Regions from separate parts of the Streptomyces sp. NPDC037401 genome, predicted to be linked through region 2. Evidence: riboswitches for the same ligand, from Rfam matches in the RefSeq annotation. Region 2 holds a riboswitch; the other holds the start of a gene.
The links. Region 2 has a riboswitch for guanidine ahead of ACZ7H1_RS37030 (Ohr family peroxiredoxin). Riboswitches for the same ligand answer to the same signal wherever they lie in the genome.
Positions count from the first base shown of each region.

Region 1: it holds a riboswitch for guanidine, as region 2 does, so the genes downstream of both, ACZ7H1_RS23265 (DMT family transporter) here and ACZ7H1_RS37030 (Ohr family peroxiredoxin) in region 2, are expected to answer to the same signal.

Region 1 covers NZ_JBVJWO010000022.1:5,615-10,638, reverse strand. The annotation lists gene rdgB (RdgB/HAM1 family non-canonical purine NTP pyrophosphatase) at 1-108, shown strand, start outside; tRNA gene ACZ7H1_RS23290 (tRNA-Leu) at 165-248, opposite strand; gene ACZ7H1_RS23285 (hypothetical protein) at 297-743, opposite strand; gene bcp (thioredoxin-dependent thiol peroxidase) at 992-1,459, opposite strand; gene ACZ7H1_RS23275 (DUF3618 domain-containing protein) at 1,561-1,878, shown strand; gene ACZ7H1_RS23270 (GroES family chaperonin) at 1,931-2,272, shown strand; gene ACZ7H1_RS23265 (DMT family transporter) at 2,345-2,659, opposite strand; guanidine-III (ykkC-III) riboswitch at 2,671-2,735, opposite strand; gene ACZ7H1_RS23260 (transglycosylase domain-containing protein) at 2,830-5,024, opposite strand, start outside.
Region 2 covers NZ_JBVJWO010000070.1:1,799-6,822, forward strand. The annotation lists gene ACZ7H1_RS37005 (serine hydrolase domain-containing protein) at 1-68, opposite strand, end outside; gene ACZ7H1_RS37010 (GOLPH3/VPS74 family protein) at 426-1,052, shown strand; gene ACZ7H1_RS37015 (helix-turn-helix transcriptional regulator) at 1,174-1,512, opposite strand; gene ACZ7H1_RS37020 (STAS domain-containing protein) at 1,638-1,988, shown strand; gene ACZ7H1_RS37025 (hypothetical protein) at 2,038-2,373, opposite strand; gene ACZ7H1_RS37030 (Ohr family peroxiredoxin) at 2,483-2,926, opposite strand; guanidine-III (ykkC-III) riboswitch at 3,011-3,079, opposite strand; gene ACZ7H1_RS37035 (AI-2E family transporter) at 3,446-4,561, shown strand; gene ACZ7H1_RS37040 (TetR/AcrR family transcriptional regulator) at 4,703-5,024, opposite strand, start outside.

The sequences.
Region 1 (5,024 bases), on a different contig from region 2:
GAGACCCGCACGTGCGCGGAGATGACGGCAGCCGAAAAGAACTCCATCTCCCACCGCGGCCAGGCCTTCCGGGCGCTGGTGCCGGTGGTGCGGGAGCTGCTGGGCTGAGGTGGCGAAAGACAACGGCCTGTGAATCGGACTTTCGATTCACAGGCCGTATTGGGTGCGGCGGAAGGGATTCGAACCCTCAAGCCCGTTCAAGGGCCACAGATCCTAAGTCTGCTGCGTCACCATTGCGCCACCGCCGCTAGCCGCCTGTCATGATAGCGGCAGGCGGCTCAGTGGCGGGCGACAGATCAGAGCGCGGGTCGGCGGCGCCCCCCGCGGCACCAGGTGCTGGTAATCGCATGGCAGTTGGGACACGGCAGCCGGAGATTTCCGCGCCGGTCGTCGCTCCAGTCGCCGTCGATGTGATCCACTTCGAGCAGGAGCGGCTCTCCTCGCCACAGTGCCTCCGGTCCGCACAGTGCGCAGTGCTCGCTCGACCCGCTCTCCGGGAGAGCGCGCCGGAGTTGCCGGTTCGGAATCCGGGTGGCGTGCGACGAGGCGGCAATGCGAAGGATCTCCTCCGGCTTGCGGCGGCGCCGATTGTCCCGCATCCCCTCCGTTCGCCTCTGGCCGGTGAAGTGAGAGGTGTCGATGCCGAAGGACCTCACCTTGCGGCCGATGTGGGCGTGATGGCCGCCCACGGTCTCCAGGCCGAGCTGGCGCAGCACCTCGTACATCTTGCCGGAGACTGCCACGGCCTCGGCCAGGGTGCCTCGCTCGGCGTCCGAGACGTGCTCGCCGCCTGTTCCAGCCGTTCCCTCGTGTACGGGCTCACCGGCATGCCGATACTCCTCCCCGGCTGCGTGTGCGACTCTCGCATGGAGTAGCGGACCGATAGTCGGACGGTTACGACTCTGTTCGTCCGATAAGCGGAGCGGCCCGCGCCGGATAGGACGTTGTTGGTCCGGATCGGGGCGGGCCGCTCGTGGTCGGGCGTGGGCCGTCAGATGCCGAGGTCCTTGATGATCTTGGCGACGTGGCCGGTGGCCTTCACGTTGTAGAGGGCGCGCTCGACCTTGCCGTCCTCGTCCACGATCACGGTGGAGCGGATGACGCCCGTCACCGTCTTGCCGTACAGCTTCTTCTCGCCGTACGCGCCGTACGCCTCCAGGACCGCCTTCTCGGGGTCGCTGACGAGCGTGACCTTCAGGTTCTCCTTCTCGCGGAACTTCGCCAGCTTCTCCGGCTTGTCCGGGGAGATGCCGATCACGTCGTAGCCGGCGCCCGCCAGGACGTCGAGGTTGTCGGTGAAGTCGCACGCCTGCTTGGTGCAGCCGGGGGTCAGCGCCGTCGGGTAGAAGTACACGATCACCTTGCGGCCCTTGTGGGCGGCGAGCGAGACCTCGTTGCCGTCCGCATCGGGCAGGGTGAAGGCGGGTGCGGGGTCGCCCGGCTGGAGTCGCTCGCTCATCTCTCACAGTCTCCTTGGAAGGGTGGCAGTACCTCACGAGCGTAAGCTGACAGACTGTCCACGTCGGACTACGCCCACACACCATCCACGGAGGCAGCGCGGTGTCGGAAGTCAGGACCCCTGCGCAGATCGAGGCGGACATCATCCGCAGGCGCGAGCAGCTCGCGGAGACGCTCGACGAGATCGGCGTGCGCATGCACCCCAAGACGATCATCGGGGACGTCAAGGCACGAGTGGCGTCGACCGTCGATCAGACGGCGGGACGGGCGTTCGTCGCCGTCAACCGCACCGTCACCGACCTGAAGGCCGGTTTCCGGCACGAGGACGGGGCGCCGCGCGTCGAGCGCATCGTGCCTGTCGCGCTCCTCGCCGTCGGCGTCGTCGGACTGCTCGCGCTGTCGGCGCGGCGCAAGCGCTGATGAAGCGCACCCTTCGGCGTAGCGCGGGCCCGCAGGCAGGTAGGTTTTTCGCGTGAGCGAGAACCCCACCCACGACAAACTGCCCATCCGGATGCTGCACGACCGTGTGCTGGTCCGGTCCGATTCTCCCGAGGGGGAGCGGCGCTCCGGCGGCGGCATCCTCATTCCGGCGACCGCGGCCGTGGGCAAGCGGCTGGCCTGGGCCGAGGTGGTCGCGGTCGGGCAGAACGTGCGGACCGTGGAGCCGGGCGACCGGGTGCTGTACGACCCGGAGGACCGTGCCGAGGTCGAGGTCCGCGGGGTGGCGTACGTGCTGATGCGCGAGCGCGACCTGCACGCGGTGGCCGCGGAGCGGCTGGAGGGGTCGGAGGACTCCACCGGGCTGTACCTCTGACGGCTCCACGGCCTCTGACGGTGAGTGTGCGGGAAGGGCCGGTGACCTTGTCACCGGCCCTTCCCGCGTCTGTCAGTGCAGGGCCTTCAGGCCGACCACGCAGCCGACGATGCCGGCCAGCATGAGCAGCTTCAGTACGGAGACGGGTTCGCCGTCGAAGACCATCGCGTAGGTGACGGTCAGGACCGCGCCTATGCCGACCCACACGGCGTAGCCCGTGCCGACGGGCAGGGTGCGCAGGGCGAAGGCGAGTCCGGCCATGCTGAGGGCGAGGCCGACGCCGAAGACGATGGTGGGGGCGAGGCGGCTGAAGCCTTCGGACTTGCCGAGGGCGGTCGCCCAGACTGCTTCGAGTACGCCGGAGACGATGAGCACGAGCCAGGCCACGGTGAAACTCCCTGGCACCGTCTTGTCATGTCCGGGTACGGCACCCCTCGTCCGGAGGCCGTTCTCCGGCCTCCCTTCGACCATCTCACACGGGGGAAGGCGGGGCAAACAGCCCCGCCTTCCTCATGATCAGGCCCGGTCCCGGTTCGTCCTGCGCGCCCGGCTCCCGGCTAGCCCGTCGGGTCCGCGCCGCCGGTGGCTCCGCTGTCGCCACCCCCGGTGGTCGTCGTACCGCCCGTGATCGTGCCGCCCCCGGTGGCCCCGCCCTGCGTGTTGCCGCCGCCGGTCGTGCCTCCTGTGTCGCTGCCGCCCTGGGTGCCCCCGCCGCCGGTGTCCGTGCCTCCGGTCGTGCCGCCGCCGGTGTCGTTGCCTCCGGTCGTGGTGCCGCCCTGGGTGCCTCCGCCTCCGGTGTTCGTACCGCCGGTGGTGTTCGTACCGCCCGTGTCGTTGCCGCCGTTGGTGCCGCTGCCGCCCTGGTTGTTGCCGCCGCCGTTGGTGGTCCCGCCGCGGTTGCCGCCGTTGCCGTTGGTCCCCCCGTCGGTGCCGCGGGTGTCGTTGCCGCCGTCGGTGGTCCCCCCGTCGGTGTCCGAGGAGTCGCGGGTGGGGTCCGGCGGGGCGACCGGGGCGCTGCCGACCATGGTCTCCAGGTCGAACTCGACCGGGTCGCTGTCCGCGAGCGCGGCCTTCGTGTACGCGGCCCAGACCCGGCCGGGGTAGCCGCCGCCGTTGATCCGGCTCTCGCCCAGTGCCCCGTACAGCTCCTCGTGGGTGCCGGTGTCCGGGTCCTGGCCCATGATCGAGACGACCGTGGCCAGGTCGGGGGTGTAGGCCGCGAACAGCGCCGACTTGTCCTTCTCGCCGGTGCCGGTCTTGCCGGCGGCCGGGTGGTCGGAGTCGAGTGCCGCGCGGGCGGTGCCGTTCTCGACCGTGCTGACCAGCATCGAGGTCGTGGTGTCGGCCGCCTCGCGGCTGATCGCGCGCTGCGAGCCGCGCTTGGGCAGCTCGACGGCCGTGCCGTTCTTGGAGACCTTCTCGACGATCGTGTACGGGGTGTACTCGCCGTGCGCGGCGAGGGTCGCGTACGCCTGGGTCATGTCGAGGACGCTGGCGGTGGCGGTGCCCAGGGCCATGGCGGGGCCGGTGCCGATGTTCGGCGTGTTCTCGGGGATGCCGAGGGCGTACGCCGTCTCCTTGATCTTGTCGGCGCCGACGTCCACGGCCATCTGCGCGTAGACGGAGTTGACGGACTTCTCGGTGGCCTTGCGGACCGTGATGTCGCCGTAGTCGACGTGGTCCTCGTTCTCCGGGGCGTAGTGCCCGCCGTCCCAGCCGGTGACGGGCCGCTGGCTCGCGCCGCTGTAGACGGTGTTCGGGGTGATCAGCCGGCCGTCCTGGGTGTGCGAGGTGTTCTGCACGGCCGCGGCGAAGACGAGGGGCTTGAAGGTGGAGCCGACCTGGTAGTCGCGGCGGGTGGCGTTGTTGACGTACTGCTTGGTGTAGTCGATGCCGCCGTAGAGGGCGACGACCTTGCCGGTGGCGGGGTCGATGGAGGCGCCGCCGACGCGGACGACGCGGTCCTTCTTGTTCTCCTTGGGGTCGAGCTCGCTCATGACCTCGTCCCGCACGGCTTCGACGAAGTCGCTCTGGCGCTTCTTCTCGATGGTCGTGGTGATCTTGTAGCCGCCGGCCGCGAGGGTCTTCTCGTCGATGATCTTGTTGCTGGTCAGGTAGTCCTTGACGGTCTCGACGAGGTAGCCGCGCTGTCCGGACATGCCGGCGGGGGTGCGCACCTTGCCGGGCTCGGGGAACTTCATCGCGGCGCGCTCGGCGGGGTCGAGCCACTTCTGCTTGACCATGCCGTTGAGCACGTAGTTCCAGCGGTCGAGCGCGCGGTCGCGGCTCTGCGGGTGGGCGACGACGTCGAAGGCGCTGGGGGAGTTCAGCAGGGTGGCGAGGTAGGCGCCCTCGCCGGTGGTCAGCTTGCTGACGTCCTTGCCGTAGTACGCCTGCGAGGCGGCCTGGATGCCGTACGCGTTGCGGCCGAAGTAGCTGGTGTTCAGGTAGCCCTCGAGGATCTCCTGCTTGGACTCTTCGCGACCGAGCTTGATCGCGATGAAGAACTCCTTGGCCTTCCGCTTGATCGTCTGTTCCTGGCCCAGGTAGTAGTTCTTGACGTACTGCTGGGTGATCGTCGAGCCTGACTGCTTGCCCTTGCCGGTGACGGTGTTCCAGGCGGCGCGCACCATGGCCTTGGGGTCGACCGCGCGCTCCTTGTGGAAGTCGCGGTCCTCGGCGGCCAGTACGGCCTCCTGGACGGTCTTGGGCACCTGGGCGAGCTGGACGTTGACCCGGTTGACCTCGCCGT
Region 2 (5,024 bases):
GCGGCGGCGGAGAGGGCGGCGACGGACAGTCCGGCGCGGAAGCGGCGTACGGAGGCGCGGGTGGGCACGGGTGTCTCCCGGTGTGCGACGGGGCGGCTGACGGCCGATGAGGACCGCCGGTACTGCCTGCCTAGCAGCCGGGCGGGTGTTCCGGGCCCGCGGCGCGCGTGGCGGGGGCCGGTCGGCCGACACGAAGGTCCCCCCGCGCCGGGCGTGTCGCACGTCGCGTGCCGGTGCCGGACCGAGCCGCTTCGCGACAGGCATGACGATCCGCGGTTCTACGTCGAGGGATCGACCGTGGACCAGGACGAATGGACCGAAGGTTACGTGACGGACTGACGGTCGTCGGTTCGGTGGCTACCAGTAGGTGGCCACTCTGATCGATAATGGCCGACGACCTCCCTGCACGGTGAGAGGAACCCTTGATGACCACGCCGCGGGACTTGTTGATCGTTGCCATGGACACGGGGTCCGGCCACCCCGTCGAACAGGGCGACCTGTCGCTCGCGCTCGCCGCGGCGGAGGTGATCGACTTCCTTGCCGCCGGGGCCGTCAGGCTGGACGGGGATCACATCGTGCCAGGTGATCAGCCGGCACCGGCTGATCACCTGCTGGCCGAGGCAGCCGCGTCGTTCGTCCGGGAGGCGCCGTACGAGTCGGTCGTCGACTGGCTGTGGCGCAGGGGCAGCGGGCTGTCTGCCGCGTACCAGGCCGCTCTTGAGGCCGAGGGGCAGCTCGTCCGGCAGCGCCGGCGCGGGATCTCCTTCCGGGCCGGTCGGCTGGTGCCGGCCGATTCGCCCGCGCGCAGCCAGGCCGTGGACCGCTCGACATCGGATGAGCCCGTCCTCGCCACTCTCGCGGAGGCCGTGGGCGCCCGCACGGCGCGGACCGGAGACTCCGCGGACGCCACCGATGCCACCGACGTCACCGACGACGACGTTGCGGAAGTGCTCGTCGCCCTCAGGGACGCGCTGGTGGAACTTGCGGCCGTACGGCAACGCCGGTCCATCGAGGGCGCGGCCTTCGACAACATCTGGCGAGGCGGCGTCTGATGACGGCGGTGTAGCGCCCGCCGGCGACCTGCGATCGGACCACTCAGTCGTAGCGGACGCAGATCGACACCGAGGGGAGTCGGGCACGGGCGCCCGGGTGGCCCTGGGAGCTCGGCGGCGGTCAGGCCCGCTGAGACTCGTGGCGGGCCGTGTGTGCCGTCGGCGGGTCCTCGGCGAAGAGGGCGAGCAGGCCGGCGATGTCGCGGCCTGCTTCGGCGGGGTGGCGGAACTTCGCCCCGGGGGTGATCCGGTAGTGGTTGCGGCGTCCTCGGCGTACCCGGGTGAGGTATCCCCCCTGTTCCAGGTCCGCGACGATCGACTGGACCGTCCGCTCGGTCAGCACACACGTCTCGGCGACCTCCCGCAGGCGTGCCCCGGGGTCTCGGGCGAGGACGAGGAGAACGCGGGCATGGCTGGTCAGGAACGTCCACGGTGCTTTGGGAGCTGCTGCATCGCCCATGACTCCAGAATGCCCCGATTTTGTATATACGTCCTGTCTTTCGCGTAATTCTTGACGTAGGTCGGCCAGGTGTCGACGATGCTGGTGGAAGGAGAAGCAGCCCCAGAACGAGCGGGGAGGCAGCCATGACAGCGATCGTGTACGACGACCGCCCCGGCACCCAGGAAACAGACGCCCTCGAGGTCGGGGTGACCCCAGGGCCCTCCGGGACCGTTCACGTCTGCGTGAGCGGCGAGATCGACCTCGACAACGCCGCGGCCCTGCGCGAAGACCTCCTGGCCGCCCTCGTCTCCCACCGCGGCACCCTCCTCCTCGACCTGGAACGGGTCACCTTCTGCGACTGCGCCGGCCTCAACGCGCTCCTGGCCGCCCGTCTCGCCGCGCTGCGGGCCGGCCGCCGCCTTCGCGTCACCGCCGCCGGCCGCCCCGTCGAGCGGCTCCTCCAAGTGTCCGACACCCGCGACCTCTTCAGGTGACCCAGGGCGGCCCTGAGGCTCCGGCCGGTACCGGCCGCGTGGCGGAGGTTCACAGCCGCCAGTACGTCCCCCCACGGGAATCGACGTGCACCAGGTGGCGGCCGACCCGCACCACGTGGTGGTCCGCACCGCACCAGGAGCCGCTCTCTCCGTCACCGCTCGGTAGCGGGGTCCAGATCTCCAGGAAGGTGCTCCCGTCCGGATTGGTGCCCCGTTCGACGAGGTCCGCGCCTTCCTGCCGGAAGGTGCCCGTGTCCTCGCCGGGCTCTCCCGTGAGGTGGTGGAAGTGCACGCGGGAGCCGTCGAAGGACGTGCGTCCGGCGAATCCCCGGCTGTCGGCGAAGTACGGTCCGGTCTGCAGCCACACCACTTCGCGGTCTTCCACCAGGGGTCCGCCGTTCCGGCTGATCCCGCGCCTCAGCCAAGCACCCCGCCCGGGCACCGGGACACCCGGCCCGCCCGGTGCCGGAGCACCCCCGGGGGCATCCGCCGGCTCACTCATCGGTGGCGTCGTCCACGGCCACCAGCGAGAGCGGGATGTTCCCGCGTACGGCCTGCGAGTAGGGGCAGACCGCGTCCGCCCGGTGCAGCAGGGGCAGCAGGTCCGCTGTCTTCCATCCCGGCAGGGAGACGGTGAGGGTCACCGCGAGACCGTAGCCCGCGGGCGTGTCCGTGGTGCCCAGCTGCACGTCGCAGGCGACGCGCGCCGCCGAGGCGTCCGCTCCGAACTCGTCGGCGACCTCGGCGAGCGCGGAGGTGAAGCAGGCGGCGAACCCGGCCGCGAACAGCTGCTCGGGGTTGGTGGTTCCCGGCACCTTCTTGCGCGGCGGAGCCAGGCGGACGTCCAGCCGCCCGTCGTCGGTGAGGACCGATCCGGTACGGCCCCCGCTGGCGTGTGCGGTCGTCCGGTAGAGGGTGTGGGTGAGTGGCACGGTCATGGTGTTCGGCCCCTTTGTCCGACGAGGGAACGCTGCCCGGGTCCGGACAGCGCTGTGGCGCCTGCCGGTGAACAGGGGGCGCCTGGCGCGTCGTCGTGCGTAACCGGGTACGGCGCATCTCGTCCGGGGCCTCGGGGTCGGGCCGGGGACCAATCTAGCAACGAGCGCCGGCCGGCCGGACCGCGCCTGCCGGTGACCCTCCTCACCTGCCCGCACGGGCCGGCCGGCCGCCTGGCACCGGCAGGCGTCTCTGATTCGGCCGTGGTCCGGCAGTAGCGATACGGCGCGGGGCCGGCGAGGGCGCCGATCCGCAGGCACCGGCGCAGCCGGCCGCTGCCGTGCTCCGGTCCTCTCGGTCAAGTCGACTCTTCCGTAGGCCGGAGGAGGCGTCCGGAGTATGGCCGGACACGAGGCCGGGCGCCGTCCTCGACCCGGGCGGAGACACCGCCGCAGGCCCGTGTGCCGCCGGGCGTCAACGGCGGTGTCCAGGTGCGAAAGGCGTGTGAATAGGGTGACCCCATGTCTGACACATTGAGCTCCGCAAGAGCCGCTGCCGCACTCCGTACGTCGGCACGTATCTCCGCCGAGTTGCTGGTGGTTGTCGTCATGGCGGCGGCGGCGCTGTGGATCCTGGGCCGGATGTGGTCGGTCGTCTGGCCGCTCATTGTCGCCCTCCTCCTCACCACCCTGACCTGGCCCCTGGCCGCATTCCTGCGCCGGCGGGGGTGGCGGCCCGCTCTGGCGGCCTCCGTGGTGATGGTGCTGTTCCTCCTGGTGGCCGCGGGCATCGCGGCGCTGATCGCCGTGCCCGTGGCCTCCCAGTCGGGTGAACTGGTCGAGGGCGTGTCCGAGGGCATCCAACGGCTGCGCGAGTGGGCGGCCGGGCCGCCGCTGAACATCGGCGACGACCAGATCACCGGTGCCTTCGACACGGCGATGGACCGCCTCCAGAACAGCGTCGGCAGTGCGGTCTCCACCGTCGTCACGGGGGTGAGCACCGTCTTCAACGGCCTGCTGACCGCCGTCCTGGCGCTCTTCCTGATGTTCTTCTTCCTCAAGGACGGCCCCCGCTTCCTGCCGTGGCTCACCCGCCAGCTCCCCGGCCGCCTCGCCACACACATCCCCGTCGTCGCCGCGCGCGGCTGGCAGACCCTGGGCTCGTTCGTCCGGTCGCAGGCCTTCGTCGGCCTCCTCGACGCCGTGTTCATCGGCCTGGGCCTGTGGATCGTGGGCGTACCGCTGGTGCTGCCGCTGGCAGTTCTGACCTTCGTCTCGGCGTTCGTGCCGATCGTGGGAGCCCTGTTCGCCGGTCTGGTGGCTGTGCTCATCGGGCTGGTCTCGAACGGCCTGACGGACGCGCTGATCGTGCTGGCGATCATCGTCGCGGTGCAGCAGCTCGAAGGCAACGTGTTCCAGCCCATGATCCAGAGCCGCGGTCTCGGTCTCCACGCTGCGGTGATCCTGCTGGCAGTCACGCTGGGCGGCAGCCTGGCCGGCGTCGTGGGCAGCCTGTTGGCCGTACCGGCCGCCGCACTCGTCGCCGTCGCCTGGAACTACCTGCGCGACCAGCTCAGCGAACCACCGCACGAGCCGGACGCCGACGAACGGCAGCCCGTCGCTCCTGCCGCATCGTAGGCACCCCGCCCGCCGGCCCCGTCCCTGCCCCCGGCCACTGCACGGGGGGCAGTCGGCGGGGAGGCGTCGGGAATCCGGTTCCCTCCGGCCTGAGTTGATGGCGGGCTCTCACCAGGCCCGGAACGGGGCGCCGCCGCGGTGTCAGGCCGGCGGAACCAGCAGGGCCGTGGCCGAACGGGCCCGCTCCAGGGCCGACGAGCGGGCCGTTCCGTGCTGGGCGAGCACCACGCGGGTGCTCAGCCCGTCCAGGAGGGCGAGCAACTCGGAGGCTCGCGCGGGGACGTCCAGGCCGGCCGCGAACCGGCCCTGCTCGACACCCTTGGCCAGCAGCGACTCCAGATCCGCCTGCCAGCCCTCGTCGATCTCCTCCTGGGCGGCCCGCAGCTGGTCGTTCGAGGGGGTACGGGCCCACAGCTCGATCCACAGTGTCCAGCGCGGGTCGCGCGGACCCAGGGGCAGGTAC